Regions from separate parts of the Clostridium sp. M62/1 genome, predicted to be linked through region 2. Evidence: riboswitches for the same ligand, from Rfam matches in the RefSeq annotation. Region 2 holds a riboswitch; each other region holds the start of a gene.
What was found. Region 2 has a riboswitch for thiamine pyrophosphate ahead of LK436_RS09175 (ABC transporter permease). Riboswitches for the same ligand answer to the same signal wherever they lie in the genome.
Positions count from the first base shown of each region.

Region 1: another riboswitch for thiamine pyrophosphate. It lies ahead of thiC (phosphomethylpyrimidine synthase ThiC); the one in region 2 lies ahead of LK436_RS09175 (ABC transporter permease).
Region 3: another riboswitch for thiamine pyrophosphate. It lies ahead of thiW (energy coupling factor transporter S component ThiW); the one in region 2 lies ahead of LK436_RS09175 (ABC transporter permease).

Region 1 covers NZ_CP085988.1:3,865,500-3,876,174, forward strand. The annotation lists gene LK436_RS17940 (DHH family phosphoesterase) at 1-1,780, opposite strand, end outside; TPP riboswitch at 2,063-2,170, shown strand; gene thiC (phosphomethylpyrimidine synthase ThiC) at 2,334-3,683, shown strand; gene LK436_RS17950 (AAA family ATPase) at 3,898-4,518, opposite strand; gene LK436_RS17955 (MATE family efflux transporter) at 4,696-6,051, opposite strand; gene LK436_RS17960 (IS110 family transposase) at 6,313-7,488, shown strand; gene rpsR (30S ribosomal protein S18) at 7,804-8,070, opposite strand; gene LK436_RS17970 (single-stranded DNA-binding protein) at 8,210-8,662, opposite strand; gene rpsF (30S ribosomal protein S6) at 8,682-8,969, opposite strand; gene LK436_RS17980 (helix-turn-helix domain-containing protein) at 9,125-9,445, shown strand; gene LK436_RS17985 (hypothetical protein) at 9,465-10,280, shown strand; gene LK436_RS17990 (SUMF1/EgtB/PvdO family nonheme iron enzyme) at 10,467-10,675, shown strand, end outside.
Region 2 covers NZ_CP085988.1:1,947,387-1,958,061, forward strand. The annotation lists gene LK436_RS09140 (DUF2812 domain-containing protein) at 1-220, shown strand, start outside; gene LK436_RS09145 (hypothetical protein) at 407-1,126, shown strand; gene LK436_RS09150 (L,D-transpeptidase family protein) at 1,255-2,079, shown strand; gene LK436_RS09155 (esterase/lipase family protein) at 2,148-3,491, shown strand; gene LK436_RS09160 (TatD family hydrolase) at 3,488-4,342, opposite strand; gene LK436_RS09165 (ABC transporter ATP-binding protein) at 4,329-5,081, opposite strand; gene LK436_RS09170 (ABC transporter substrate-binding protein) at 5,168-6,262, opposite strand; gene LK436_RS09175 (ABC transporter permease) at 6,363-7,124, opposite strand; TPP riboswitch at 7,206-7,310, opposite strand; gene LK436_RS09180 (desulfoferrodoxin family protein) at 7,580-7,960, shown strand; gene LK436_RS09185 (hypothetical protein) at 8,133-8,429, opposite strand; gene LK436_RS09190 (hypothetical protein) at 8,460-9,026, opposite strand; gene LK436_RS09195 (hypothetical protein) at 9,138-9,299, shown strand; gene LK436_RS09200 (FAD binding domain-containing protein) at 9,530-10,351, shown strand; gene LK436_RS09205 ((2Fe-2S)-binding protein) at 10,342-10,675, shown strand, end outside.
Region 3 covers NZ_CP085988.1:2,856,045-2,866,719, forward strand. The annotation lists gene LK436_RS13390 (thiamine-binding protein) at 1-163, opposite strand, end outside; gene LK436_RS13395 (HAD family hydrolase) at 191-832, opposite strand; gene thiE (thiamine phosphate synthase) at 825-1,484, opposite strand; gene thiM (hydroxyethylthiazole kinase) at 1,465-2,307, opposite strand; gene thiW (energy coupling factor transporter S component ThiW) at 2,455-3,015, opposite strand; TPP riboswitch at 3,196-3,302, opposite strand; gene LK436_RS13415 (heavy metal translocating P-type ATPase) at 3,617-5,698, opposite strand; gene LK436_RS13420 (DUF6110 family protein) at 5,706-6,008, opposite strand; gene LK436_RS13425 (transcriptional repressor) at 6,220-6,453, opposite strand; gene LK436_RS13430 (heavy-metal-associated domain-containing protein) at 6,505-6,882, opposite strand; gene feoB (ferrous iron transport protein B) at 6,968-8,974, opposite strand; gene LK436_RS13440 (FeoA family protein) at 9,072-9,284, opposite strand; gene LK436_RS13445 (metal-dependent transcriptional regulator) at 9,474-9,833, shown strand; gene LK436_RS13450 (GGGtGRT protein) at 10,459-10,675, opposite strand, start outside.

The DNA.
Region 1 (10,675 bases), 1.9 Mb from region 2:
CGGACGGGCACTCGGAGATGGCAAACTCTTTCTCAAAGATCTCAGCTCTTCTCACGGCCTCAGCCCTTGCGCGGTAATCCTCCACCCGGTCGCGGAACAGTTTTCTGACTCTCACCACATCCGCTCCGTTTCGCCTCAGGAAGGCCGCCGCCTCAAAGGTTCTGACTCCCGCCTGGTTCATAAAGTTGTTTGTATCAATGACGATACCCGCATACATGGCATCCGCCTCCACGGATTTCATCTTGATTCCGTCACCCACATACTGAAGAATCTCAGCCACCATCTCGCAGGCCGATGACGCATAGGGCTCCACGTAGGAGAGCACGGCATTTTCGATAATCTCGCTGCTCTGCCTGTGGTGATCAAGCACCATGATCGTCTTGACCAGCTTTAACAGCTCAGGCGCCTCGGTGATGCTGGGCCGGTTTACATCCACCACCACAAGCATGGTGTTTGCATCTGCCCGCTGGGCAGCCTCCTCGCCGGTCAGGAACAGATCCTCCGGGTAATCGGGATTGTCCTTAAACCGGTCCATCATGGGCCGCACAGAGGAATTGACGCTGTTAATGACAATATGAGCCTTCTTGTTGAAGGCAGCTGCAATTCTGTAGATACCGATAGTCGCTCCGAAGGAATCCGGATCCCCGATCCGGTGGCCCATGATTAAGAGCTTATCCTTGGTCTCCATCAGCTCTCTCATGGCGTGGGCCTTGACTCTGGCCTTCACACGGGTGGTCTTCTCCAGCTGCTGGGACTTGCCGCCGTAGTAGGTGATCTTCTCTCCATCCTTCACCACAGCCTGATCGCCGCCCCGTCCCAGGGCCATGTCGATGGCTGTCCTGGCATACTCATAATTTCTTATATAGGACTCCCCGTTCATTCCCATACCAATGCTCAGGGTGACAGCCATCTCATTTCCTATGTTGACTGTCTTGACCTCCTCGAGAAGGGAAAACCGCTCCTCCTCGATCTCCTTCGTATACTTCTGTTTAATGACAAAGAAGTATTTGTCCTTCTCCATCTTTTTCACGATGCCGTTCAGATTGGAGATATACTTGTTGATCTTTCTGTCAATGAGGGCCACCAGAAGGGAGCGGCGCACCTCCTCCACACTCTCCAGGGCCTCATCGTAGTTGTCCAGATAGATGAGTCCTGCCACCAGGTTCTGATCGGTGATGGCCTTCTTCAGAGTCAGGATCTCCGTTTCGTCAAACAGGTAAACAGCCCAGAGCACCTCCTCCTCGCCGTTGGACGGTGTATCCAGCTTAATGCCGTCTCTTTCATCCACACAGATATGGCGGATCTCCATGCGGTAAAAGCTGTCTCCATAGGTCACATGGATCGTGTCCTCCTTGTCAATCCCGTCCAGAGTCTCCCTTGTCAGCTCTGGGAACAGGCCGAAAAGAGTCCTGTTCTTTCTGTCGTCCCTGACAATATCGGAAAATCCCTCATTCATCCACAGCAGCAGGCCGTTCTCATCAGCCACCGCATAGGGAAATTCCATGTCAGCCAGCATGTTTTGCTGAAGTCTGGCATATTCGGCAGAAAAGTCCAGAAGCCCGCCGAGCAGCCGCTTTCTCTTATACAGATACAGCCAGGCGCAGAACACTGCATAGACGAGGGTAAAGCCCGTCATGACAATGCCGGCCTTTAAATCCACAAGGCCTATCACCACATTCGCCGCCATCAGAATCACCGCCATAAAAAGCGGCCACTGCAGATAGACCCGAAGCTGTCCCTGTATTCTGATATCCTCTTTCATTTCTCTCTCCTGTTTCATATCGAACATCTCCCCCCCTGAAGGGACAGCCGCCAAAATCCCCGGCGGCTGCCGTCTGTTCGTCCCTTTCGCGCACCTGCCGTATGTACCGGACGGTGCAGAATTGATAAATATAATTCGCCTATCGTATCAGATTATAGCATAAAGGGGGGCGTTCGTCTAGGCGGTACTCAGTGGGAATCAGCAGGCAAAAGCATAGACACCCGCCGCCCCTAAGCATGGAAGCTCTGCGCCTGACTGCAAAGAAAATATTTGACACCCCCGCCTCCGGGTGCTATACTTTCGCTGAAAAGAGGGAGCTCGTAGGCGGGCTGAGAGGAAGTAACCGAACTTCGACCTTTATAACCTGATTTGGGTAATGCCAACGTAGGGATCATAGATGTGACATTTGTTTTTACAGGGTTTTATTTTGATTCTTCTGTCATTCTCAGATCTGTACCTTTGGGTTCAGATCTTTTTCTTTTCAGAAGCTGTCTTATGCCGGCTTCCCTGACAGTATTTCCCCGTATCAGTTCAGCAGCCTCTTGTTCCCTCCCAGGAAAGGAGTTTTATCATGGAAAAAACACAGGTGCAATCAGGGATCACACCATCCTCGCGGCCCTATACCACCCAGATGGACGCCGCCAGAAAGGGAATTGTCACGAAAGAGATGAGGTGTGTGGCAGAAAAGGAACAGTTTGAACCGGAGGCTCTCAGAAAGCTGGTGGCAGAGGGAAAGGCTGTCATTCCGGCCAACCGTCTTCACACCTGCCTTAAACCAAACGGAATCGGCTCCATGCTGCGCACCAAAATCAATGTAAACCTGGGAACGTCCAGGGACTGCATGGATCTGGACATGGAGCTTTCAAAGGTAAACGACGCAGTGGCCCTGGGGGCAGAATCCATTATGGATCTGAGCTCCTTCGGCGACACCCGGAAATTCCGCAGAAAGCTCACAGCGGAATGTCCCGCCATCATCGGGACGGTCCCCATCTATGACGCGGTAGTCTATTACCACAAGCCCTTAAAGGAGATCACCACTGAGGAATGGCTGGACATTGTCCGGATGCATGCCCGCGACGGCGTGGATTTCCTGACAATCCATGTGGGAATCAACAAAAATACCGCAGGGCGCTTTAAAGACGCAAAGCGTCTGACCAACATCGTCTCCAGAGGAGGGTCCATTATCTTTGCCTGGATGGAGATGACCGGGCTTGAAAATCCATTCTATGAGCATTTTGATGAAATCCTCGACATCTGCCGGGAATACGATGTCACCTTAAGTCTCGGCGATGCCTGCCGGCCCGGCTGCCTTGCCGATGCCTCCGACATTTCTCAGATAGAGGAGCTTGTCACTCTGGGAGAGCTGACCAGACGCGCCTGGGAGAAAGATGTCCAGGTCATGATCGAGGGCCCCGGCCACATGCCCCTGGGTCAGATTGCAGCCAATATGAAAATTCAGCAGACCCTCTGCAAGGGCGCTCCCTTCTATGTGCTGGGGCCTCTTGTCACAGACATAGCCCCCGGCTACGACCACATTACGGCAGCTATCGGCGGCGCCATAGCAGCGGCAGCCGGCGCTTCCTTCCTCTGCTATGTGACCCCTGCAGAGCATCTTCGCCTTCCTGACAGGGACGACGTAAAAGAGGGCATCATCGCCTCGCGCATTGCAGCCCATGCAGCCGACATCGCAAAGGGCATACCCGGTGCCGAGGACTGGGACAGAAAAATGAGCACCGCCAGAAAGCAGCTGGACTGGGAAGAAATGTTTCGCCTCTCCATTGATCCCGAGAAGGCCAGACGCTACCGTGCAGCCGCCAGGCCGGAAAAGGAGGATACCTGCTCCATGTGCGGAAATTTCTGCGCCGTCAAAAACATGAACCGGATTCTCGACGGGGAGATTGTCTCCATCTTTGATGAATAAAAAAGCGCCCTGAGTGTGAAAGGCTGCCGCCCAAACCAGGCGCAGCCTTTTCTCAGGACGCATTTTATTTTTCAAAAACAGGCAGGGCTCCCTGCAGAGCCCTGCCTGTCTTTACGTTTCACTATTTCGCATTCTGCGGCGGAATTCAGCTTCCGGCTTTCAGCAGCACAGTCTGAAACCGGTATGCACAGGGATAATGGCCCTTTTACAGCCGTTATCCCCGCTTTGCAGCGTCGCAGATCAGCTGTACGCAGGAATCAATTCCCAGCGCGCCGCTGTTCAGCATCAGATCGTAATTCTCCCTGCGACCCCACTTCTGGTTTGTAAAGGTTTCGTAGTGAATCCGCCTCTTCTTGTCCGTCTGATGCATGAATTCGTCGATGTACTCCTCAATCTCGCCGTACTCAGCCAGTGCCCTCTGGCGTCTGATCTCCCTGTCGCAGTAGATAAAGACCTTCAGCACATCGTCCCGATCCTTCAAAATGTAGTCTGCACAGCGCCCTACAAACACACAGGGGCTTCTCCTGGCCGCATCCTCAATGATTTTTTTCTGGGCAATAAAAATCTGCTCCGTCAGCGGAAGCTCTTCAGGCTTGGGTGTTCTCGGATAGGCAATCCCGTATAAACTTCCCATGGCAAAGTTATAGAGCAGGCTGTTTGTCACCCTCTGCTCCTTGTCAGCAATCAGTTCCGGCGAAAATCCAATTTCCTTGGCGGCCAGATCAATCAGTTTCTTGTCATAGAACTCCATTCCCAGATTTTTGGCCACCATCTGCCCAACCTGGCGTCCTCCGCTTCCATATTCACGGCTGATCGTAACAATCCTTTTACTCATAATACAGGCCTCCTCTCACGGCTGAAAGCTTTTAGCTGTGCATATATATGACAGCTTCCCGCTGAATACCACGATTTATTTCTACCTGTATTTTATCATACATGCGAAAAATTATCAATTTATTCATCTTATTTTTCAAAAATTTTCTGTCCTTTTCATCTGTAAGAAGGATTACCGCTATACAATCCCATCCTTTTTAGGCATCTTCCTCTTAATGAGGAAGTAGCAGAGCATATGTACGCTCGCTGTGATAACCCAGCTCACCGGATAGGAGATGTAGAGGGAAGTCAGCGTTTTCTGCTGTGCAAAGATTGTGAAGATCCAGAGAATTCTGAGACCGCACGCTCCCGTCAGAGACACGATCATCGGAAGCACCGAATAGCCTATGCCTCTCAGACTTCCCACAAGCGTATCCATCCATCCGCAGGTAAAGTATGTAGTCGCAATAATGCTCATACGCAGCATTCCATAGCGGATCACCTCAGGATCCGTTGAGTAAATGCGTAAAAGCTCCTCTCCTATCGCATAGGCTCCAAAGCCGAGAATCATTCCCACTGCCGTCACGGTTCCGAGGCAGGTAAAGAGGATTTTGTTCACTCTCGTGTACTTTTTTCCGCCGATGTTCTGGCTGGTAAAACTGAGATTTGTCTGGTAGACAGCGTTCATCGCATTGTAGACAAAGCCCTCTATATTGGCTGAGGCCGCGTTTCCTGCCATGGCAATCGATCCGAAGGAGTTGACAGAAGACTGGATCAGAACGTTGGAAACTGAGAAAATCGCTCCCTGCATTCCGGCCGGAAGGCCGATTTTGAAAATCTGAAACATTTTTTTCCTGTGAATCTTAATCTTGGAGAGCTCTAGCTTCAGCCCGCCCTCACTCTTTGCCAGACAGCGCAGTACAAGTCCGGCTGAAATACACTGGGAGAGCACGGTCGCCAGGGCCACTCCTGCCACATCCAGGTTCATCACAATAACGAAGAAGAGATTCAGCACAATGTTCACCACTCCTGCAATTGTCAGAAAGTAGAGAGGCCTCCTCGTATCTCCCACTGCCCTTAAAATCGCGCTTCCGAAGTTGTACAGCATGACAACAGGCATTCCCGCGAAATAAATCCGCATATAGAGGACTGCCTTGTCGATTACATCATCCGGTGTCCCCATCAGTTCCAGCATGAGCTTGGAAAAAACAAAACCCATTACAATCAGTATCACGCCGCTGACAATGCTGACAGCGATTGCCGTGTGTACTGCCTCACTCACATCCTTGTCGCGCCGGCCTCCGTAGGCCCTGGCGACTACCACGTTGGCTCCCACTGAGAGACCGATAAAAATATTGATCAGAAGATTGATTAATGCCGTCGTGGAGCCCACCGCCGCCAGCGACTGGCTTCCGGCAAACCTTCCCACCACAATAATGTCCGCTGCGTTGAACAGAAGCTGCAGAACGCCGGAAAGCATCAGCGGAATTGAGAAAATCAAAATTTTTTTCAGGACAGGGCCATTGCACATGTCCATCTCATAGGTCTTATTCATCTTCCCTGTTTTCCTCGTATTATATAGTAGTAGTGTTTATAGACCCTCTCCAAGGTCTGTATGCTATACTGTTTGGAGATACTGTGGATTGGTTTCATTTTCCTACCACTTGATGGTTACGGAAAGGCTCCAACCACAGTCTCTTTGTATCGTTGTTAATCAGTTAGATACCGCATGACGGTTGATTTAGAACGAGGTTACAAGCGCAGAGAGCTCTGTGGTCCTAAACAGTATCTAAATCTATTACTAAGGAGTGTTCTTATGATCTACGTTGGAATTGATGTCGCTAAGGATAAGCATGACTGCTTTATCACCAATTCAGATGGCAAAGTCCTTTTTCCGGTTTTTACCATTCAGAATAACCGGGATGGATTTGATGTTCTTTTTTCCAGGATTCAATCCTCTTCTTCAGATGTGTCCAATATAAAAGTAGGACTGGAGGCCACTGGACACTACTCTTACAACCTGCTCGGTTATCTTATTGACAAAGGTCTCCACACCTTCGTTATCAATCCGCTCCACACAAATCTTTACAGAAAAAGTCTCAGCCTTAGAAAGACGAAAACAGATAAGGTTGATGCCCGAACCATTGCTTTGATGCTCATGTCTGACGTGAACCTGAAGTCCTACTCAGATACATCATACCATAACGAGGAGTTAAAGTCACTCACCCGTTATCGTTTTCGTAAGGTTCAGGAACGCGCTCAGCTTAGACAGTCTGTTTCCAGGCTTGTTACCATTCTCTTTCCAGAATTGGAAAAACTTGTTCCTTCGCTTCATATCGCTTCTATCTACGCCCTTCTTTCCGAGTTTCCTTCTGCCGGAACGATTGCCTCCTGCCATTTGACACACCTGACGAAGCGGTTGGAAAACGCTTCAAAAGGCCGTTACAGCCGGGAGAAAGCGATTGAAATACGGAATGCTGCCAGAGCCTCCATCGGTTCCAACATGCCTGCCAAATCTCTGGAATTAAAGCACACACTCCGGCTAATTGGTGAACTGGATTCCGAAATCTCAGAAATTGAATCCGAAATCAAACGGATCATGGATGAAATCCATTCTCCCATCCTGACCATTCCAGGAATAGGCTACCGCATGGGCGCCATGATCCTGGCAGAGATTGGAGATTTCTCCCGCTTTGATTCGCCGGATAAGATCCTGGCATATGCCGGAGCTTCTCCATCTACCTATCAATCCGGGCAGATGGAATCCTCTTATTCCCACATGGAGAAACGGGGATCGCGCTATTTACGTTTTGCTCTGATCAATGCCACCAAATACGTCTGCCAATGGGATGAAACTTTCGGTGCATACCTTCAGAAGAAGATTTCTGAAGGGAAACACTACAACGTCGCCATCACCCACGCCGCAAAGAAACTTGTACGGTTAATTTACGCAATGGAAAAATCCGGCAAACCTTACATAAAAACGGCATAACTTTTTCTGCCCTATAACACTCTTTTAGAGCACCGATATCCGATGCTCTGTTTGTCGTGCGATTTTCAAGGTACAACGATCTATGAAATGCGTTCCCGCAATTCATTCAAAAGTCTTCATTTTAGACTTGACTTTTAATAGTTAGTCTTTCCTTTTTGTTTTTAATCTCTACATAGGGATATTATAAGCAAAAGGGATCCGGGGTTCAATGGGTTTGGGAAAGAAATGTAAAAAATGTAAAGCAGGAATGCCGCCAGGCGCACCACCTAAAAAAGGCCCGGAAACCTCTCGGTTTCCGGGCCTGACTCCGCCTGATTAGTCGCAGGTATACGGCATAAGAGCGATGTGACGTGCTCTCTTGATAGCTACTGTTAAAGCTCTCTGATGCTTTGCACAGTTTCCTGTGATTCTTCTCGGAAGGATTTTTCCTCTCTCAGATACGTATCTCTTTAACTTGTTTGTATCCTTGTAGTCGATTGTTCCGTTCTTCTCTCCACAGAAAACGCAAACTTTTTTTCTTCTGCGCATGCCGCCTCTTCTTACTTTGGAAGCGTCTGCCTTATCACCTTTATTGAATGCCATTGGTGCTACCTCCTTATTCAATCCACATTTTGAGTTTCCTGATACTCAAAACAACACAGCAGCTTTGCTGCCTTTCATCCGACTGCCGGACTGTCTGAACTCTTCGTTCACTCTCCGCTCTCTATCGCTTTTCCCGTCCTTAGTTGAACGGAAGTCCTTCGTCTTCTACTCCGTCGGGGATATTCATAAAGCCGTCGCCGATTGCGCTTGCAGGAGCCGGACGCTGTGCGGCCTGGTAGCCGCCGTCGTGGCCTGCGGAAGCGTTCTTGCTCTCAGCAAACTCCTGATCCTCAACGATTACATCTGTTGTATAAACCTTCTGACCGTCTCTGTTTGTGTAGCTTCCTGTCTGGATTCTTCCTGTCACAAGAACCTTCGTTCCCTGATGGAAATACTTCTCGGCGAACTCGCCGGCTCTGTCAAATGCAACACACTGGATGAAGTCTGCTGTCTGTGCTCCGTCATCCTGGCTTCTGCGGCCTCTTCTGTCAACTGCCAGCGTATATCTGGCGATTGCCATAGCGCGCTCTCCCTGAGAATATCTAACCTCCGGATCTCTGGTAAGTCTACCCATCAGAATTACTTTATTCATACGATCACACTTTCTTTATTTATGCATCCTGCCTTACGCATAAGTATCTGATTACCGGCTCCATGATGCGAACGTGTGCCTCAACCTCGTTCGGGCATACGGAATCAGACTCAAACTGGATGAAGTAGTAGAAGCCCTCTTTCATCTTCTGAATCTCGTAAGCTAATCTCTTCTTACCCCATTCATCAACGTTTGTAACAGTACCGCCGAAACGTGTAATGTAACCTTTTACTTTCTCGATGGCTGCTGCTCTCTCTTCGTCTTCCAGCTTCATGCTAAGAACAACTGCTAACTCATACTTGTTCATGCTGCTTAAACCTCCTTGTGGTCTCTGACTCCCTGACTTTTAACAGAGAGTAAGGAATTTCTATAATATATCACGAATAATTATCTTACCAGAGAACCCTGATAAAATCAAGCTCTTTTTCAAGTTTTTCCCGCCTTCGGAAAAGATAATATTAAATGCGAAAGGAAGCGAAAGCCTCCGGACGCATTATTTTTTTACCTGAAAAGCACAGAAAGAGAGGTGAGAACGTGCGAAACTACCGATATTTGACATTCGGCGACCGCGAGAAAATCGAGACGGAATACGCAGCCGGAGGACGTCCGGCCGACATTGCGATCGACCTCGGCGTCCATGTGGCGACTATCTATAAAGAACTGAAAAGAGGCGACACCGGCCAGCTCGACAAGAACATGCGCCGAGAGTATAGCGCCGAACTCGCCCAGCGCCGACTCATTGAGAGCTTTAAGTGCCGCGGGCGAAAATCCCCCACTATATAAAAAAGAAAGGAGCGACAACATGGCAGCATTACACGAAATAGCTCGGCAGTACGCCGAAGAAATCCGCGACGGTATAGCGTGGGTGATTATATGGAAAACTGGCCGAAGCTGGCACGCGGAAAGCGTCTGGCTCAACCAAGACTCTGACACCTTCGAGCTGGAGGATCTGAGCACTGCCACCGAAATTTTGGAACAGGATCCGAACGCTGTCATGGTGAACGGCTACTACTGCGGGCACTTCGGCGAGAACATGACGATCGCAGAACTGGAGGCCGGTATTCTCTGGCACTACGAAGGCGGCTGCAATCTCCTGAAAAACTCGACGGCCTTCCCTCCTGAGCCGATACCACGCCCGGAAAATCTCCCGGCAGATATGCCATGGTACGGCAAGGAAACCACCGAGGAACCGGATCCATATATATTCGACGGCTACATGAGCGTCGAGGACTACGAGAAACGCCAGCAGCTCATAGCTGCGGATCAGGCGCGAAGCGATCCACTCCCGGACGAGTCGCCACCAGAACCTCAGCACACAGAGCTCACGATCCAGATCGGCCCACCTGCCGCCACTGCCCTGCTCGACGCTCTCGCCGACGCAATGAAGGCAGCAGCTCGCGCAGTCCGACAACTCATGGACGAGCTCGCGGATCGGTTCCAGAAGTTCCAGCAATACGCGCGAAAAGCCGTGGACACTTTTGTGGACTCCCTACTATATAGAGCCAACACCCACCCGAAATGGTGGCACCTATACAAACACGCACGGAAATGGAGAACCCGGAAGAAATACAAGCGACTACTTATGAGGCAGCTATGCAGCAGGCTGGCCGCTGGATAGGAGGTGATCCCATGAACGACTCGCGAAACCTAAGCGGGCCCGTACTCATGCCCGGCGCGACGGCTGCCGCTATGAAGTATGCCAAGAGTGCGGGCTGGACTGGAATGTAAGCAAGCAGGCGGTGATCCCGTGGTACGGCTACAAGTGCCCGATCTGCCGCAGCAAATACAGAAAAGGAGCAAAACCATGAGAAACGAAGTAATTTACGACAAAAACGGGCGCCCGGACATTATGGTGGTTTTTACCCCGTCCGAGCTGGGACTCCCTGACACCCTGAGAGGCCGCAAGGTTAAGGAATACGCGATCAGCAAGTACCAGAACACATTGATCGACGGCGTTCCGTACTCTCTCCCATTTATGAAACCGGCTGTGAATATCAGCCACGACGAAGCAAT
Region 2 (10,675 bases):
GAGAGAGCTTGAGGAGCAGGCGAAGAGGCAGATGGAACAGGGATTTTCCAGACTTCAGGTGGAGGGATTTAATACATTTTTATGGGGAGCACAGGAAGAAATGCAGCTTCTGATTGCCAGAGAAGGTACGAAGGTGCTGTTTATGGAATATCAGGGAAGGCTCAGCCTCCCCGAAAAGGCGGAGGCCTTACTGCATCTCATGAATAAAGAAAAGCCATGAGGGGAAACGAATTGAGAAAAAAAGGGATAAAAGGGCTGATGCAGGCTATCAGGATGCGGAGAGATACTTCTGCACCGGGGAGTTCACAAACCCACCCTGCTGTGTTATCATAGAACCAGACGGCGCAGGAGACGGTGCCTTTGGCACCGCCTTCTCCCTGCCCGGGATATGAGGAGGAGAGATGTAATGACGGAAGAAACTTGCGGCTGCTGCGGGAGCCTGATTAAAGAGGGGCCTGTTTTTAATCAGCGGTTCGCCGACTATGGCTGGTGTGCCTATGATACTATCAGCGAAGAGCTGGTTCACAGGGCAAACCAGACCTTCGAGGAAGAGGGAATGGAGGCTGCCCAGCGCGTCCTGATAGAGTACTATAAGACAGAAGCTCCTAAGCAGGTGGAGCATATTTTGAATGCCTCTCCCTCCTTTGCCATGCGCGAGGGCATGATCAGGCAGTGCTTTGAGGATCATGCGGAAGGGAGATACTATGCCAGTGTTCCCCTGTCTTTAATCATTATTGATGGGGCGGTCAATGACTACACAAGAAAAAAAGGGTTCTTCACAGCGGCTACCACGGTGGATCCCTGGGACTGTCTGGTGGGCTGCACCGAGGGGCTTTCCAAACTAAAGTTCCAGTTTAACCAGAACCGTCTGAAGACGAATACGGAGCCGATCTATATTCCCTACAGAAACGGAATTCTTCACGGGCGGGACATCAACTATGGAAATGAGTATGTTTCCTGCAAGTGCATTGCCCTGATGTTTGCCATCGCAGACTGGATGGTCAGGAGAAGCGCCAGGGAAGAGCTGGAGAGAGAAGAGCTGCAGAAGGAAGAGCTGAGAGAAGCGGGCCCGGGGCAGGGAAACAGGGCTGAAAAAGGAAAAGACGGCAGAACCTGTCCCCTGTGACGGCGAAGGAGAAAACAGCCTCTGACAGGGAAAGGCCTGGGACGGCAGGCGGGGCAGGCCGGGAGAGATGCAAATGCGCCATACCGATGTGGGAGGAACAGATAAAACAGGAGAGGAGCAGACAGAACATGAGAAGAAGAGGATGTGCAGGTCTTGTGCTTGCCGCAGCTGTTCTCGCAGCGGCGGGAACAGGGCATATGACGGCCTTTGCAGGACAGGCAGCTGCTTCAGGCCCGGCTCTTGAGAGCAGGGCAGAGGGGCGGGGAGAGGAAAAACAGACCAAAACAGGAGAGACGGCTCTGGCTGAGTATCTGCCGGAAGGGTTTGACGTAAATCAGCTGACTGCGGCAGAGCAGACAGATCATCTGATTCTGGCAGTGGGAGACGGAGCAGATCAGAGCAGCCTCACGCTCTGGTACTATGAGAGGGGAGAAGACGGCCGGCTTTCAGAGGTGTTCGGAACGCGCGGAACCTGCGGGCGGGCCGGAATCACGGCAGACAAGGTGGAAGGAGACAAGAAAACACCGTCAGGCCTCTACTTTTTTACCATGGCTTTTGGATTGAAGGAGGATCCGGGAAGCCGGATTCCCTACCGGCAGGTACAGGACGGGGACTGCTTTGTGGATGATGTGGGAAGCAGATATTACAATCAGTATGTAAATGCCGGTGCGGTTCAGGCAGACTGGCGCTCGGCGGAGGTCTTAAAAAATCAGGGGCCGTGCTATAACTACGCGCTGGTTTTAAACTACAATGCAGACTGTGTTCCCGGACGGGGCTCTGCCATCTTCCTCCACTGCCCGAAAGTGAAGGATGACACCTACACAGCGGGCTGTATCGGTATCCCGGAGGAGCTTGTAAAAACGATCCTCACAACTGCCGATAAGGATGCAAAGATCCTGATTGTACAGGACAGGGAAGCTCTTGGTCCGTACATGGCAGAGGGACAGAAGTAAAGGAAGCTGTCTGGCCGGGGGGAACAGGAAAAGGCAGATAAGGAAAAGGCAGATAAAAAGGAGGGGACATGAAACAGCTTACAAAGTACGGAGTCCGCGCTTTCTACTCAGCAGGCATCTTCCTGACAGCCAACACCGTTCTGGCAGGAGTACTCTGGCCGGAGATGGGAGGGCTGTGGAGAACAACGGCGGCAGCAGTCTTTCTTCTGGCCAATCTTCTTCCCTCTTTTGCCAACAGGAGTCTGCCAACGTCCAGGCTCAGACGCTGCGGGAACGGCTGTGAGCTGCTGACATTGTTTTTAATATCCGCCACAGCCAGCGTCCTCTTTACTCTGTACGGGGCAAAGCGGATGTTTGACGAGTCCTTCTGGCTGTTTTTCTGGCAGATACTTACCGCATTTCTGGCAGAGGCAGCCGTATTCTGGAATGGAATGGTGAGAATCTATCTTTCTTCCTTTCAGCTTGGAGCCAAATGGAGGGTCATAGGCGCCCTGTGCGGATGGATTCCCGTTGTAAACCTGCTGGTTCTGATTCGCCTGATTCGGATCGTGAGGGAGGAAACGGATTTTGAGAGTATGAGGATACTCAGAAACAGGGAGAGGAAGGAGGAGAGGCTCTGCGCCACCAGATATCCGATTCTCATGGTGCACGGCGTATTTTTCCGGGATTACAAATACTTTAACTACTGGGGCAGGATTCCGAAAGAGCTGGAAGAAAACGGGGCTGTCATCTATTACGGAAATCACCAGTCAGCTGCATCGGTGGCTGACAGCGGCAGGGAGCTTTTAGAAAGAATCCGGGAGCTTTCCCGGGAGACAGGATGTGAAAAGTTCAATCTCATTGCCCACTCGAAGGGCGGCCTGGACTGCCGCTATGCCCTGAGCGTTCTCGGTATGGATCAGTATGCGGCATCCCTCACCACGATCAATACGCCTCACAGAGGCTGTGTGTTTGCAGATTATCTCCTGAATGAAATTCCAAAGCCGGTGAAGGATAAGGTCGCGGCCGGGTACAACAGAGCCCTCAGAAAGCTGGGAGACGATAAGCCGGACTTTCTGGCAGCAGTCACTGATCTGACAGCCTCCGCCTTAAGAGACTTCAATCAGAAGGTACCCGACTGTCCCGGAGTCTTTTACCAGAGCGTGGGCTCGAAGCTGAACCGTGCCTCTGGAGGAAGATTTCCCCTCAATTTCTCCCATGCCCTGGTCCGGTATTTTGACGGGCCCAATGACGGGCTGGTGGCGGAGAGCTCCTTTCCGTGGGGAGAACGCTTCCGCTTTCTGACAGCCAGAGGAAAGAGAGGGATCTCCCACGGAGACATGATCGATCTGAACCGGGAGAATATCCCTGATTTCGACGTGAGAGAATTCTATGTGGAGCTGGTCCATGATCTGAAAGAGAGAGGCTGTTAGCCTCTCTCTTTTGATAAGAACCGCAGAAAGTTCTGCTCCATGATGCCGGCCAGTCGTTCTGCCAGGGGCTCAGGAAAGCCTTTGTCCGGGACAGTCTCCTTAAGGCTTCCTTTCTGAGCTTCTGCTCTCAGGAGAGCCGTCTTGCGGATACTGTGCTCCAGAACCCCGCGTATATCCCGCCAGTCAGGAAGAGGGAGGATCTCTGAGTGCACCTCCCCCCGGGAGCGCTCTGAGACGGAACGGCTCCGGCAGAAGTTTTCGTAGGCCCATTTGACTGCCGAACATCCGTCTGTCTCCACAAGAAGGCGGTTTTCAGGTGCGAGCCTGGCAGCCCTCTGCACAGAAGGATTATAAAAGACATCGGGGCCGACGGTAAAGTAGCAGTCAAGCTCCAGAAATTCTGAGAGCCCCTCCTCCCCGGAATACCAGTGGACGAGATAGGTATTTTCATAGTTTCTGATAAGACCCGCGATCTTTTTTTCCTGACCCTTGGTGTGGAGAACAACAGGTTTTTTCAGAGCGCTGGCCAGCTCCAGCTGGGCGCAGAAAACCTTCTCCTGCTTGGAAAGAGGAACGTCGCACCAGACGCTGTCCATGCCGATTTCACCGATGACGGGGGCCTTGAGAAGCCAGGGCTCCATGTCCCTGAAGGAGACATTTCCTGCCTGCCATGGATGAAGGCCCAGGGCGGGCAGAAGAATTGGGGAGAATGGAGAATGTTCGCACAGAAGCATGAGGCGCTCAGCTTCCTCAGGTGTTCCTGCGCAGACGAGGGAGGAGATATTTTCCCGCTTTCTGGAGAGAAGCTCCTCCTCATCTCCCAAATGAGCATGGGCATCAAACAGTCTCATGTTCTTTCCCTCCTGTCTTTATGATTTCCCGGTAGATGGTCTGGCGAAGGCTGCCCTGCTCATAGAGCCAGGAACGGCTCCTGTTTTTCTCTTCGACGGAGATCTCGCAGGTAATGCGGGCGGGAGAACCGTTCAGTATGAGAATTCTGTCGGACAGGTAGATGGCCTCGTCCATGTCGTGGGTGACTAGGAGGACGGTTCGGTTCAGCCGTTCTCTCATAGTCAGAAGCCAGTCCTGCATTTCTCCTCTGGTGATGACGTCCAGGGCGCCGAAGGGCTCGTCCAGCAGGAGGATGTCCGCTTCACAGAGAGCGGTTCTCAAAAAAGCCGCCCTCTGCCGCATTCCGCCGGAGAGAGAACCGGGATATTTATATTCATAACCGGAAAGGCCGAAGGCCGGGAAATTGTCCAGAGCCTCCTTTCTCGCCCTGTCCATCGAGCCGTGAATTCTGCCGTAGAGACATACGTTGTCGAGAATATTTTTCCAGGGAAAGAGGAGATCATTCTGCGGCATGTAGGCGAAATGTCCGCCGGCTCCTGACAATTCCTTTCCGTCTACCAGGACAGAGCCGGACTCCTTCTTAAGAACTCCGGTGAGGAGCTTTAAAATCGTGGACTTTCCGCAGCCGGAGGGGCCCAGGATGCTCACAAACTCTCCCTCCTTCACGGAGAGGGAGAGGGAGGAAAACAGAGGTCTGTCCTCATAGGAAAAAGCCAGGTCAGAGATTTCTAACTTCATCTATTTATCCTTTCTCAGCGCAGAGCTGACTGCATCGGTGACCGGTGAACCGGCCTGCCCTGCCGGAAAGCAGGCAGGGTCAGAGCTTATTCTGCCTCACCGGGGAGAAATTCGTTGGTATAGCAGTCGGCGGCAGGGATTGCCTCGTCGATGACGCCGTATTCCACCATAAAGTCTGTGTAGTTGTCCCAGGTTTCATCGGACATGCTTCCCCACACCTCTGTGTCCTCCATGTATTTTCCGGAGAGGAATTCCTGGGACATGGTCAGCATTTCCAGAGAGTAATCGGGGGCATACTTGTGAAGGATCTCGGCGCTCTCCTGAGGATGCTCGATAGCGTAGAGGTATCCTCTCTCTGTGGCGCGCAGGAATTTGCGGACCATCTCCGGACGCTTGGAGAGGGTGTCTGTGTTGGCGATGATAACCGGAGTATAGTAGTCGAGCCGGTCGTCCAGCTCTCTTACAGGCATGTAGTTGATCGGGAAGTCGTTGAGCTTGCAGGTGATATTGTCCCATCCCTCAAAGAACCACATAATATCCACCTGATCCTTTAAGGCGGCAAAGCCGGAGCCGTCGGAGATAACCATATTGAGCTTGGAGAAATCTGCACCGGCCTGTGTCATCACAGCCTCCAGCACAGCAGACTCTCCGGGGCCGCCCCAGCCTGCGTAGGTCTTTCCCTCAAAGTCCTTTGGGGAGGTGATATTCTTGTCGGCTGAGGTGACAAAGCCGGAGGTATTGTGCTGGATAATGGCGGCAATCGCCTTTATGGGCAGAGGCTCCTCTGAGGTCAGGGCGATGGTCACATCCTCCTGGTAGCTGATGCCGAAATCTCCCTTGCCCACTGCCACAAGAGTGGCTGTGGCGCCCTCTGTGGGCTCTGCGATGGTTACATTCAGACCTTCTTCAGCATAATAGCCCTGATCCAGAGCCACGTACATTCCGGTATGGTTGGTATTGGCCACATAGTCCAGGATGACGGTGACATCCTCGAGAGCTTCTGAGGTGCTGCCGCTTTCTGAGGGGGCGCCTGTCTGCTCTGATGATGGAGCCTGCAGGGAGGATTCCGTGCCGTCACCTTTGGATTCGCCTTCAGAAGCGGAGCCTGCGCCGGAGCAGGCAGTGAGAGATGCGGCCATGAGGGCCGCCAGAGTGAGAGCTGTCAGCTGTTTCTTTTTCATAATGTTCATTCTCCTTCATTCAGTAAGTATTTATTAAAAATATGGGACAGGGCGCTTAGACTGTCAAAGAAGTCCGGCAGCCGGATACTTTTTATTTTCCCTATTTTTCAGTTCCCTTCTGTCCCATGTAAGGGGCAGCCGTTTTCTGGATAAGCCAGATAGCCAGATTCATACACAGGCTGAGAAAAACGATGACCAGGACGCAGGCAAAGACCTTGTCCAGCATGTAGCCGTTTTTAACACGCAGCAGATAGTAGCCAAGACCCTTCTGCGCTCCGATCCACTCGCCGACCACAGCTCCGCTGATGCTGTACGTGGCGGCTACCTTCAGGCCGGACAGGAGAGAAGGAATGGCGGCAGGGATTTTTACCAGACGGTAGGCCTCCCACTTTCCTGCTCCGAAGGAGCGGACAAGGTACATGTACTCCGGATCCAGCTGAGCCATCCCGTCGGTGAAGCTGACAGCCACAGGAAAGAAGCACATCAGCACAACGGTCAGGATTTTTGGCGCCAGGCCGAAACCGAGATAGATAATGAGGATGGGCGAAAGCACAATCATGGGAACCGTCTGCGTCACCACCAAGATTGGGTAGACACACCGGCGCACCGGAGCGAAGGCGTCCATGAGAATGCCCAGCAGCACAGCAAGTACCAGAGAGATTCCCATTCCGAGCAGGGCCTCAGAGACGGTTACAAGACCGTGGCTAAAAAGGACCGAGCGATCCGCTGCCAGCGCCAGAACCACCTTTGCAGGGGAGGGGAGCACATAGAGAGGGATTTTAAAAAGATCCACGGCAAGCTCCCAGAGGATGAGAACTGCGGCCAGCGCGAGAACAGGCGCGGCGCGTTTTGCATATTTCATATGAAAGAGCTCCTTTCAGCAAAGCAGGGAAAGAGAGACAAGGAGGGAAAGAAAAAAGCCCGGCCGGATAACGGCAGGGCTTCAGAATCGTTCGTATTTCCCTACGTTGGCATTATCCACATCAGGTTATAGGTCGAAATTCACAATTTCCTCTCAGCCTGTCTACAAGCTCCCTGTTTTTATGGCATTCATTCAAAACATTCTGATTTTAGCATAACCTGGCAGGTTTGTAAAGAATGAAGGGGAAAAGTGCTCAAAATGAGGAAGGCAGAGCAGCCCGGCTCGCCCGGAGGATAAAGAAAAGCACAGAAATGGAACGGGGCATCCGCTTTTGCGGAGCCGGTATGGGCGAACGAATATGGAAAAATCAGAAAGATGTCAGATAACACTTGATTTTTAAACACTAATAAAGTATAATAGGAATCAATATTAAAATCATTAAGGAGGCGTGCAAAATGGCATTAAAATTTTATGTCTGTAAGCATTGTGGAAATATCGTAACTTATGTAAAGAATGCGGGCGTACCGGTTATGTGCTGCGGAGAGAAGATGAGCGAGATTGTTCCGGGAACCAGCGACGGAGCTCATGAGAAGCATGTGCCTGCTGTTTCAGTGGAGGGACAGAAGGTTACTGTTAAGGTAGGAGAGGTTGAGCACCCGATGCTGGAGGCTCACTGGATCCAGTGGATTGCTCTCGAGACAAAGCAGGGCAGCCAGATCAAATATCTGAATCCGGGAGAGAAGCCGGAGGCAGAGTTTGTTCTCAGCGAAGGAGACGAGGCAGTGGCTGCATACGAGTACTGCAACCTTCACGGACTCTGGAAGAAGGAAATCTAAGTCTGTGCTCTGTGACGCAGGCTGATTGCCGGGGATAGAGAAAGCGGCGGTGCGCATTCTGGAATATCAGATGCGGCCGCCGTTTTTATATAACAGGAAACTTCGTTTTTTCACAGAAAATTCTGCCGGCTTACCTGTGAAGCGAAAGGATTTGCCGGCAGGGATATTTTCTCTACCCTTTTTTCGGCCTGCCCTGTTTCCCGGCGCCTAAGCGCCTGGACAGACTTCGCAGCATTTCCACCCGCTTTTTTTCTGCGGGGTTCATCTTTGCTGTCATGATAGACACAAGGAGATCCGTTTCGTCGTCGCTGAAATGATACTGGCTGCTGCCTGCCGCCATGCTCATGAAAAGGGGCATCAGCTTGTCTTTGGGAGTGCGCTCCACGGTTTCGGCCAGGTTTGACAGGTATTTTACTTTTTCCGGATCCATTGTTTTCAGTCTGGGATCCTGTTTCCAGGCAGTGTTCATAATTTCAATCCTTTCTGTGGCTGTGCGAGCTCAGGACAAGCTCTGCATGGTCTGCATGAGAAGCTGGGCCGTTTCCAGGCGGGACTGCTGCTCCGGCGGCAGCATGTTTTTCAGCTGTTCGATAGGAAAGTGGCCGGTATCCCGCCTTCCCGCCTCTTCTGCGCGGCTTCTGGCTGTGGGGCCGGAGGAGTCGGCGGAGGATTCTGCAGTACCGCCGCTGTGCTCTGGGGAGACAGGGCGGATGGTTTCAGGCGCGGACTCGCGGTAAGACTGGTAAAGCCTGGAGCCCTGAAGAAAATTGGCCACCAGATCGATAAATTCCTGTTCCTGCGGCGTGCCGTAGGGCTTCATGGCATTTAACATGTCAATGGGAGAGGACGGCTCATCCTCCTCGAGAGAGCAGATTCCGACCATTCCGTCTTCTGTCTCCTGAAACAGCCGTACTGTGCGCTCCAGCTCGCTGATTTTTACCATCAGGGAGAAAAAGCGCTGCTCCGGGACATGTATGTACGGAAGGGCGGCTTTGATCATCTGAAGATGGGGGGACGCTGTCAGATAATCGAGATCCGTCATTTTTAAATCAGGTTCACTTTTCATGGGGTTTTTACCTCCTTTTCCTTGCCTTAATATATGCGCTGTCATGCCAAAACATGATACACAGCCTGTATCAGTACTGCATATGATAGAGATATGGGAGGTTGAAACAATATGGGAATCCGTTTAATTATAGAAGGAAATGCTGCATATGAGATTGACGAGGACTGTATGGCCTGCCAGAACCGCTCGAAGGAAAAGGGAGTGGTGAAAGGCACAGAGAAAAGGGAGACCAGGGGACGGAAGGTACGTGGAACCGGAAAAAGGGATAACTGATTTTTGCCAGAGACAGCAGAGGGCTGCGGGGGAGGTGCAGAAGACAATTTTCGCGGAAGAGAATGACTTTTTCAGATTGTTCTCTTCCGCAATCTGTGTTAAAATATGCCTGCTATAGACACGGCATACAGGCCGGACATGCCCTGAAGATGAAAGAGAAGAGAGATGGGCGTGACAGACTGCAAATAGACGGACAGAATGAAAAATGAAAAATACGAGGAGGATAAGGCGTGATTCATTACACGAATTTTGTCATGGCGGGGAGCCTGGATGAGGCCTATGAACTGAATAAGAAGAAATCCTCTGTTATCTGCGGCGGCTTTTGCTGGCTCAGACTTCAGAACAGGACAATCCAGACGCTGATCGATTTGAGCGGGCTGGGACTTGAGAAGATAGAGGAGACAAAAGAGCAGTTTGAGATAGGATGCATGGCCACCCTGAGAAGCCTGGAAACGCACGAAGGGCTGAACCGCTGGGCAGGCGGGGCCTTCGCAGACAGCGTGCGTCACATTGTGGGAACCCAGTTCAGAAACTGCGCGACTGTGGGCGGGAGTATCTATGGAAGGTTTGGCTTCTCCGATGTGCTCACCCTGTTTCTGGCCCTGGACGCCCAGGTGAAGCTTTATAAGGCCGGGGTGATGCCGCTCAGGGATTTTCTGGACAGAAAAGAAGACGGGGATATTCTCGTTTCCGTGCTGGTGAGGAAGGGACAGGCCCGAATATCCTATGAGAGCATGAGAAATGAAGCTGTGGATTTCCCGGTACTGACAGCGGCAGTCTGCGAGAGAGGGGATAAAACGACAGTTTCCATCGGAGCAAGGCCGGCCCGGGCGGCTGCCGTAACGGTGGAAAACGGATATTTTGCAGAGAACGTGGCGGACCGGAAAGCGGCGGCGGAGAAGCTGATCGAGTCCCTGCGCTTCGGCACGAACATGAGGGCCAGCGCCCAGTACAGGAAATATTTGGCCGGTGTTCTCCTGATGCGCTGTCTTGACAGGATTGACAGGGAGAGATCTCTGGAGAGGAAGGGAGGAAATGAAACGTGGAATTAAAATGTATTATAAACGGACAGGCTGTGGCCGCTGAAGCCAGAGCAGACATGACGCTTCTCGATTTCCTCCGGGCCAGAGGCTATAAAAGCGTAAAATGCGGATGCGAGACAACGAACTGCGGGCTCTGTACTGTATGGCTGGATGGAAAGCCGGTGCTCTCCTGCGCGGTTCCCGCCATGCGCGTCCAGGGCCGAGAGGTGACCACCCTGGAGGGACTGAAGGAGGAGGCAGAGGAGTTCGGGCGCTTCCTGGGAGAACAGGGAGCGGAACAGTGCGGCTTCTGTTCTCCTGGTTTTATTATGAATGTGCTTGCCATGGAAAGAG
Region 3 (10,675 bases), 910 kb from region 2:
TCAGTTCGTCATAGCTCTCCCCCTCTATCGTCGTTTCAAAGGGGCCTACTTCACAGTGGAGTCCCGTGCTTTTTATATATTCAATCACCTGATCCACAATCCGGCATACCTCCTGGTCACTGTCCACCTTGGGCAGAACCTGAATTGCAATGCTTGCGCTCATACCACTCTCTCCTCTCTTTTTTCTTTTCTATCCCAGGCAGTCTCTCCAGCTAAGCACCACCTCGTCAGCCATCTGCTTTAACTGGTCAAAATCCTTCGATCCCCTGTCATATACACCGACCACGTAGAATCCCGCCTGTCTCGCTGTTCTGGCAGCAAACAGTGCATCCTCATAAACGGCGATCTCCCCGGGCTGTGCACCGAACCGGCGTGCGGCCTCCTCATAGACCCTGGGGCTGTCCTTTCCGCGGCCTACCTCCTCGCAGGAAATGAGGAACTCGAAATACGGCAGAATACCGAGCCGCTTCAGGCAGTCGCTGACAAGGTGTCTGTCCGTCGCAGATGCAACGCACATTCTGACTCCCTGGCTGGCGAGCTGCCTGATATATTCACCGGCTCCGTCCTTCAGCGGAATATCCTTCCTGTAATGCTCCTCTATCATGGCATTCATCTCGCCTGCCACCTGCTCCGGCGTATCCTCCAGGCCGAATGTCCTGACAAACAGAGCCGCAGACTCCGCCATTGTCATCGTTTTAATTTCATCGGCTATGCCCTCCGGAACAGGATGGATCCCCCGTTTTTTCAGGAATTCCCCGGCCAGCTCCGCCCAGCAGACCATGGAATCTGCCAGTGTTCCGTCCAGATCAAACACAGCAAACTGCTTATCCATGTCTTACCATCTCCTCTGCCAGCTTTCTCAGATTCTCTGCGGCCTCTCCCGGCCGCTCTGCGGCGAAAATAGCTGACACCACAGCCACTCCGTCCACTCCCGTTCCCGCAAGCTCCATCAGATTGGACGGCTGAATACCTCCGATTGCCACAATGGGAATGGAAACAGAATTCCGGATTTCCCGGAGTGCGTCCACAGACAGGTTTCTCGCATCCTTCTTTGTGCTGGTTCCAAACACGGCTCCCACGCCTATGTAGTCTGCCCCTACCTTTTCTGCTACGGCAGCCTCCTCAGGCGTTCCGGCTGAAATCCCCAGAATCCGGTCAGGGCCTATCATAGCGCGGATATCACGCCCTTTTATATCTGACTGCCCCACATGAACACCGTCTGCCTGAATTTTCAGAGCGATCTCCACGCTGTCATTCACCACAAACGGAACCCTGTATTCTGCACAGAGCTCCTTAAGCTCCCTGGCCTCAGCCTCAAAGGAAGCCTCATCCAAGTCCTTCTCCCGGATCTGCAGAAAGGTAGCTCCTCCCTTCAGAACCTCCCTGCATACACCAGACAGACTCTCCCCTTCTCTCAGCCAGGAGCGATCCGTCACTGCATAGAGCAGCATCGCCCTTCTGATCTCATCCCTGGAAAATTTCATACCGCATCCCTTCCTTTAACTGTTCTTCTGTCAGATTAAATACTGCATCAATTAAGTCCGTGCGAAACGTGGCATTTCCCGTGCCGTTTCGTTTTCTTTTTTCGTCTGCCAGCTCGCCGCAGACGTTCATGACAGCCGCCCCGGCGCATGCAGCTGCAAAGGAGTCCTCCCTCCCTGCACCGGAAAATGCGCCCAGGAGCGCAGTCTGCATACAGCCGCTTCCTGTAATCCTGGCCATCACCGGACATCCGCCACGGAAGACGGCTGTCTGATTTCCGTCAGAGATCAGATCGATTTCCCCGGATACAGCCGTTACGCTCCCGGTTCTTCTCGAAAGCTCCCTGAACTCTTCTGCAGCCCTGAGAAGATTCTCCTCTGTGACTCGATCGGCTCCGCCTGCATCCACCCCGCTTCCCGCAGCCTGCCTGCCGGCCAGATAGCGAAGCTCTGAGGCATTGCCCCGTATAATTGAAAAATGTACTTCCTCAAGCAGCCGCCTGGACTCTCTCCTGCGAAGCTCTGTGCCGCCGGCTGCCACCGGATCGAGAATCACCGGCTTTCCCAGAGCATTGGCCCGCTGCCCTGCCAGAATCATCGCATCAATGTTCTCAATCGCGCCCATATTGCAGACAAGGGCTGCCGCTCCCTCCACTGCCTCTGCCGCTTCCCGTATATCGTGGGCCATGGACGGCGAGCCTCCCGCTGCCAGTATCACGTTGGCACAGTCATTGACCGTGACAAAATTTGTGATGCACTGCACCAGCGGACCCTGCTCCCTTGTCCTGCAAAACACTTCTAAAATTCTCTCTTGTAACTGATCCATTCCCGGTCCCTTTCCGACTCCTTTTCTGCCTGTTCGGCTCCGTTCTGACTCGTTTCCGGCGTCATTTCTGCCCTGTCCCAGCTTCATTCCGACTCAGCTTCATTCCTACTCAGCTTCTGATTTCAGTACAGCATGTAAGCTGACTGTCTATCCGATCGCATCCATCATCCGCCCGAATACTCCGGCGCGCTTTAAAAGCAGAAGCACTGCAATTCCCATGGCAGCTCCGACAGCAGCTGCCGGCGTGTAGAATGGAATATAATAGAAGGGAGACTGGGCATCCAGTCCGTAAAACAGCTTCATAAGAGGGTAGGATACCATGGCTCCGCAGAATCCGGTTCCCACCACCTCCCCTGCAAACACGAGATAAATATTTTTTGTCTTTCTGTACAGAAGTCCTCCCAGAATCGGCCCAAATACAGCCCCTGCCACTGCCTGGATAGTCCGCCCGCACATCATTCTCATCAGCCCGCACAGAAGCGCACTGACAAACCCGTACCACGGACCCAGAAATACAGCCGCCAGCACATCCACAAAATGCTGAAACGGAGCCATTGCCGGAAAATAGACAAAGGTATTCAGCACAAAGGCCAGACACGCAAACATGGCTGTCAAGACCATTTTTCTGGTTCTAAGGGACATTCCTGTTCTCTGCTGAACAGCTGCCCTGTTTTTTTCCTTCACTGTTTGGTTCACTGTCTTGTTCATTTTTCTACTTCTCTCCTTTGAAATACAGAGAAAACAGCCTGTCACAGCGCCGCTTTCTCCAGAATCAGGACAGAAAGGATTCACTCCTTTCCGCCCGGCGGTTCGGTTGCTTACAGAGCAAAGTCCCGGCGCTGCAAAAGGACATACAAAAAGAGACGCCTGATGCAGCGTCTCCCGAAAAAATCTCACCCTTTGACTTCCTACGACGGCATTATCCGCATCAGGTTAAAGGGTCGAAGTTCGATTACTTCCTCTCAGCCTGCCCACAAGCTCCCCTGTTTTTTATCGTGCCTATTATACCGCCGGATTCTTAAAAATGCAAGCCCTCTGTCTGATCTTTCATTTATCTGTCCCATTTCTTTTCGTTTACATCAAAACTGAACCAGCCAGTGCGGCCTTTTCATTTCATTATTCATTTATAAGTAAACACTCCCTCTTAAGCTGCTTCCAGACTAGAATTTACCGGCCTTAGCAGCTTCTTCAATGGAGACAGCCGCCAGGTATGTCTTCCGCTTAGATGAAGCACTCGGTGCATATCTTCATTCAAAGAAAAAAGACAAAAGACGATTTCTCTGAAAAACCGTTCTTCTGTCTTCCTTCATTATTTTTCCGGCAATAGAGTTCCCATACTCTTCAGGCTAATGGCTAAAGTAGACGTATTATGCAGCAGCGCGGAAGTCGTAGGCTGGATAACTCCCGCCACGCCAAGCGCAATCAGGGCCGCATTGATGGTAACTATTCCTCTGTAATTTTCCTGAATTCGATCCATCATAGCATTCGACAGGCGTTTCAGCACTACGATCTCCCGCAGATCTTCTGCGGCAATCGTTATATCCGCAATCTCACGGGCAATTTCTGCCCCATCGCTGACAGCGATTCCCGTATCTGCAGCTGAAAGCGCCGGCGAATCGTTGATTCCGTCGCCGATCATCACGACCTTTCTTCCTGCTGCTTTTTCTTTTTCGACAAATCCCGCCTTATCCTCCGGAAGCACCTCGGAATAATATTCATCCACTCCCACGCGCTTTGCGATCGAGGCTGCGGTTCGCTCGCTGTCGCCAGTCATCATAACAACTTTGGAGATGCCTTCTGCTTTCAGGAGCCTTACCATCTCCTCTGCTTCTTCTCTGAGCGGATCCTCAATACAGATTACTGCAACCAGCTCTCCGTTAATGGCAAGAAACAAATGGGAGTATTCTTCAGGCAGCATGTCAAACCGCTCTTGATATTCCGGACGGATTCGGCATTTTTCGTCTTCAAAGACAAAATGCCTGCTTCCAATTACGGTTTTCTTTCCGCCTATAGAAGAAGAAATCCCATGAGCCACAATATATTCTACCTTGGAGTGCATTTCCTCATGGCACAGGTTTCTTTTCTTTGCAGCATCCACGACGGCTTTTGCCATAGAATGAGGGAAATGCTCCTCTAAGCAGGCTGCGATCCTGAGCGCCTCCGCTTCTGGATAATCTCCAAACACAACGACTTCTTTTACCGTCGGCTGCGCCTTTGTCAGCGTGCCCGTTTTATCAAATACAATCGTGTCTGCCCCGGCTACCGCCTCCAGGTATTTCCCGCCCTTTACAGTAATACCGTTTTGTCCCGCTTCCCGTATGGCAGAAAGCACGGCGATCGGCATGGCCAGTTTCAGCGCGCAGGAAAAATCCACCATAAGAACCGACAGCGCCTTCGTCGCATTGCGGGTAATAAGTCCCACAAGCCCTGTTCCTAACAGCGTATACGGCACCAGACGATCTGCCAGGTGCTCCGCCTTGCTTTCCAGATCTGATTTCAGTTTCTCCGAATCTTCGATCATTGTCACGATCTTCTCAAACCTGGTGGCGCCGGACACAGCCCTGACCAGAATTTCCAGCTCCCCTTCCTCCAAAACAGTTCCGGCATAGACGGACTGTCCCTCCGTTCTTCGTATCGGAAGAGCTTCCCCAGTCAGAGACGCCTGGTTTACCATCCCCTCTCCAGCAGCCACCTCTCCGTCAAAAGGAATTACATTTCCCATGCGCACAACGACTCTGTCCCCCGGCAGAATATCGCAGGCAGGAACAAGGATCTCCCCTTCATCTCTTTTCAGCCAGACTTTCTTTATATTTAAAGACATACTGCGCGCCAGATCTCCTACTGATTTTTTGTGGGTCCATTCCTCCAGCAGTTCCCCGACGCCCAGCAAAAACATAACGGAGCCGGCAGTATTAAAATCTCCCCTCAGTACAGATACGCCAATCGCCGTTGCATCCAAAACCGGAACCTCTATTTTCCGCCTTTCCAGGCACCGGATTCCCTTTCCAATATACCGAATCGCTTTAAGGGCAATCCATACTTTCCTTACTGGATTCGGAATTATCAGCCTTCCCCCGTAGTGAAACAGTACTTTTGCAATCAGCTTTTCTCTGTATGCGGAATTTAAAGTGCGTCCGGAACTTGACAATACCGTATCCGGCGCTTCTGCCTTCTCTAAACAAAACTTTTTTAATTCACAGAGCAGCTCTTTACGGTTCCCCGTATAATAGATCACAGCATCTGCGGTGCGTTCATATACTTTGACCTTTGTGATATTTTTCTGTTTTTCAAGAGCCCAGCAAAGAGCATCCGCCTCCTCACATGTCATACGGTTTCGCATGACATGAATACGGAGGCGGCCCTGTATCTCATGCTTAATAAGAAATTTCATCTTTTATCTATTCGTTTTCTTTCTGTTCAGACGCACCCTCTTCCTGAACCCCGTCCTCCATTACCTGCATCGCTTCCTCTTCCGCGCGTTTCTCATTGATTTGCTGCGCCTCCGCAAGAATATCCTCCGCATTCTCCTGTACCGCCGCTGCGGTTTTCATAACGCAGTCTTTCGCCCGCAGCGCGGCTGCCGTACAATTTGTATATACCTTTTTCGCATCCTTACTGGAAAGAATCTTTACACCCACAGTCCCGAATACGGCTCCCCCTACGAAACAGCCGATCTTTTTTAAAGCAGAATCACTAAACATCTTATGTACCTCCTGATTACTTGTGTTTATAGCCTGTATAGAATGCCATCAAAAAGCAAAAGACTGCCGCCCATGCCCAAAATCTGTGCTGCTTCACAATCATATCCCTTCCTTCTATAAAGCTTATATTATTTTCATGTTTCAGCATAACAAATTAATTTTGAGATAGTCAACGCTAATTACCCTTATTGATAAATCTTATCACTTTTCTCTATTTATAGACAATTTTCCTGCTCAGCACCCCGATATTTTCCAGTTCCTTTACCAAGCGGTAAACCGTTGCTATCCCAATATTCCTGTCAAGCTTTTCTACCTGGACATAAATTTCCTTGCAGCTGGAACATCTGCTTTCCAGGATAACATCCAGAATCATCTTTCGCTGCTCGGTAATGCGGCAGCCATTATCTCGCAGCTTTCTAATAATCGTTTCTTTTTCGCTGAGCATCCCCATGTTCTCCTAAGCGGCGCATTTTTGATTTATCAGATTTATAAAAAATCAACTCTGAATAGACTCGACGGAAAATCCTGCTCTTTCCACAGCAGCAGTCAAAATATCTTCCCCCACCTCCCGGTCCAGGGATATTTCCGCACACCCTTTAGAAAGATCTACCCTGGCAGAAACTCCGTCAATCTGGTTCAGGCTATCGGTTACGCTTTGTACGCAATGGCCGCAGTGCATCCCCGAAATTATAATATTTTTTCTGGCGATCACCGGTCCCGCCAGCTTTTTTCTTTTCTTCTTCCGTCCACCAGAACAGCTTCCACCTGCAGGGCAGCCGACGCATTTTACTCCATTTCTTTTTGCTCTGATCAGATACGCAGACGCTCCTCCGATCAAAACGGCCAAAATAAGAACCGCTACTAAATTTTCCATATGGCAGACTACATCCTTTCTTCAAATGGAAACGGCAGACAAAGGAACTCTCCTCTGTCCGCCGTCTGTTTCTCACTCACGTTTCTTATGATCTTACAGAATGTAAGCTATATTCCATAGCAAACTCTTTATCCGATTTGCGGATTCTCCAGATAATAATTAACGCAAATACAATAACTGCAATAAGGCCCGGAACAAATGCGGTGCCAAGAGAGCCGGTTGTGATCAGGGTGCCAACCTGGTATACGGTAAACGCCACCGTATAGCCGGTCGCTAACTGAAGGCAAATTCCTCCAAACAGCCACTTTCCGCTCTTCATCTCTGAATTCATCGCTCCCAACGCCGCAAAGCAGGGAGGTGTATAAAGGTTAAACATCAAATAGGCAAGAGCCGCCGCTTTTGTAAGTCCCATAACCGTCGCAACTTCGCTGCCGCTTCCAACCAGCGCCAGTTCATCCGTATCAATCAGGTTTGTAACGCCATACACAACCGCCAGAGTTCCCACTACGTTTTCTTTTGCAATGAACCCTGTCACTGCCGCCGCTGCAAGCTGCCACACTCCAAATCCGAGCGGGATAAACAGAATTGCAAACGGATGGGCAATCGACGCAAGGATGGACGTACTCTCTGCCCCCTCTTCCACAAGCTGGAACTGCCAGTTAAAACTCTGCATAATCTGCACCACCGTATTGCATACCAGGATAATGGTTCCTGCTTTTACAATGTACGCTTTTCCTCGTTCCAGCATAGAGCCGAACGCTCTTTTTAAACTCGGGAATTTGTATTCCGGAAGCTCAATGATAAAGAATGATTTTCTATATTTTTGTCCTGTAATTTTTTTGACAAGCAGGGCCCCAAGAAGCACTAACAGGATACCTACCAGATACATAGTCGCTGAAACCCACCAGGCATCTGCAAAGAACGCGCCGGCAAATAACGCAATTACCGGAATTTTTGCTCCGCACGGCATAAACGGCGTCAGCATCGCCGTTGTGCGGCGCTCTCTTTCATTGCGGATGGTACGGCAGGCCATAACTCCCGGAATTGCACACCCTGTGCCAATTACCATGGGAATGATAGATTTACCGGAAAGCCCGACTCTCTTAAAAATCGGATCCAGTACTACCGTCGCCCTGGCCATATAGCCGCAGTCTTCCAGCAAAGCAATCAGGAAATACATAACCATAACAAGAGGAAGGAATCCGACAACCGCGCCTACGCCGCCAATGATACCGTCTACCAGAAGCGCATACAGAAGCGGGTTTGCATTCTCCAGCATTCCGCCTACCCAGCCCTGGAAGGTCTCGATCCATGCCACCAGCCAGTCTGCAATCCAGGTGCCGAGAGTCGTCTGGGATATGTAAAATACAAGGAAAATAACCGCTGCGAAGATCGGAATACCGATAAGCTTATGTGTGATAACAGCGTCAATTTTGTCCTGTACGTTTTTGTCCTTTGTAAAAACTTTTCGCTTCTCTACCTGTTTTACAATATTGTTTACAAATTCAAAACGCTTTCTGTCAGCGGCTTCTACTGCCGTCTTGTCCTTCAGGTCAATATCCGCCTGCATATAAGGTGCCTTCTGCCCTTTTCCTTTCAGCTCAGCCGCAGCATGGACAGCTTCTTTGAGTCCCTCATGGCCGGAAGAAGTAGACACCGTTTTTATAACCGGACACCCCAGTTTTTCCGACAGAAGTTTTTCATCAATCTGCGTCTGTTTCTTATTGACAATATCGCTTTTGTTCAGCGCAACAACTACCGGCACTCCAAGTTCCAGAAGCTGTGTGGTAAAAAACAGGCTTCTGCTCAGATTCGTAGCATCTACGATGTTGATGATCGCATCCGGATTTTCGTTCTTGACATATCCGCTGGTAATACTTTCTTCCGAAGTAAACGGCGACATGGAATAAGCCCCCGGCAGATCTACCGCAATCACCTCTTCTGTTCCGTCATAATAGCTCTTTTTGATCGGACTTTCTTTTCTTTCGACCGTAACTCCCGCCCAGTTTCCGACGCGTTCATTTCTGCCGGTCAGCGCGTTGTACATGGTCGTTTTCCCGCTGTTGGGATTCCCTGCAAAAGCGATCCTCATAACTTTCCTCCTTTTTTGATGCACTTTGTTATATATATCTAACTATAATTAGTGCATACTAACTTTTATTCAAAAAAAATAGTGCTGACACTATTTTTTATATTGAAATAGCTTTCGCTAGATCAGTATCTATATTATAACGTCCATCTTTAATGGAAACTACGCAGCCGCCCTTTAGGTGGGAAACTACTGTAATCGGCTCACCGCTGTAACAGCCCAGGGAAAACAGGAAAGCAGTCAGTTCTTCATCATCCGTCTGAATTTCTTTTACAATATATTCTTCCCCTTCCTTTGCTTCCAGCAAATTCATACCTCTTCCCCCCTTTATAACTATACGTTTTCTTTTTCATCAACACAGAGTTAGTATAGTCTAATTCAAGTAAGTTGTCAATAATTTTTTAATATTTTTTTATAATTATCTGGTCTAATACAGGGGTTCATGCTACAATATTCGTATATTTTCCTGTCAACCATATCTGGCTTTAGAAGAGGTGAGGCTATGTATATAAATCCTTCCCGTGAAAACTATCTGGAAACCATTCTGTTGTTAAGTAAAAAACGCCCTGTTGTGCGGTCTGTGGATATTGCTGCAGAATTGAATTTTAAAAAATCCAGCGTCAGCGTGGCTATGAAAAAGCTGCGTGAAAGCGGACATATCACGGTATCTCCCGAAGGTTATGTCTATTTAACAGAATCCGGAAAGGAAATCGCCGCTCAGATTTATGAACGCCATATTCTCCTCTCTTCCTGGCTTGAGCGTCTGGGAGTGAGTCCGGAAATTGCAGCTGAGGACGCCTGCAAAATGGAGCACATTATCAGTCTGGAAAGTTTTGAAGCTCTCAAAAAACACCTCACATAATGTTTTTTATTGATACAGGAAGGATGTTCGCCGGATACGCATTGTCTTACGGACTTTTGGGAGAGATTGTACAGTGAAACCTCAAGACGGAGCAGGGCGAAAGACCGAAAAAATGCTCAGAGGAGTGCCGCAAAATCATCAATAATGATATGCTCCCTTCTAGATAGACAAGTTAAAATAATAAACCGCCTAGGAGGCAGCATATTTTCACTCTGAAACTCGTCGCAACTGTCCTCCGGACAAAAGCTTCGTGCTGTTCGGAAATACTTGGCCGGACAAGGAAGTACTTATTCCATAGAGTCTGAATACGTTGTTTCTGTAAATGATAAACTTAGCGCGGTACAAAGATTACCTGGAAGTCACAGCCTCTCCATATGGCCATGATCGGTATTTTACCTGGTTACGGCCGCAGGAATTAGCGATACTAAAGAAAGTCAAATAAAAAAAGGCTATGCCGGAAATCAACATTCTGATTTTGGTATAGCCTTTTCTTATGCTCAAATTTGTGTATTACCGCCGTTTCCCCTTGTGTATTACCTGTGTACTACTTGTGTATTATCAGGCAGGATTCGCAAGGATTTGACAGGCTCTTCACTCTGAACAACCCTTGATTTTACGGGATTTCTTAGAACTTCCCAGCCTTAGCGGCTTCCTCAATGGCTACCGCTACAGCAACTGTCATACCAACCATCGGGTTGTTTCCTGCGCCGATCAGTCCCATCATCTCTACATGGGCCGGTACGGAGGAGGATCCAGCGAACTGTGCGTCAGAGTGCATACGTCCTAAAGTATCTGTCATACCGTAGGAAGCCGGGCCTGCTGCCATGTTGTCCGGGTGCAGA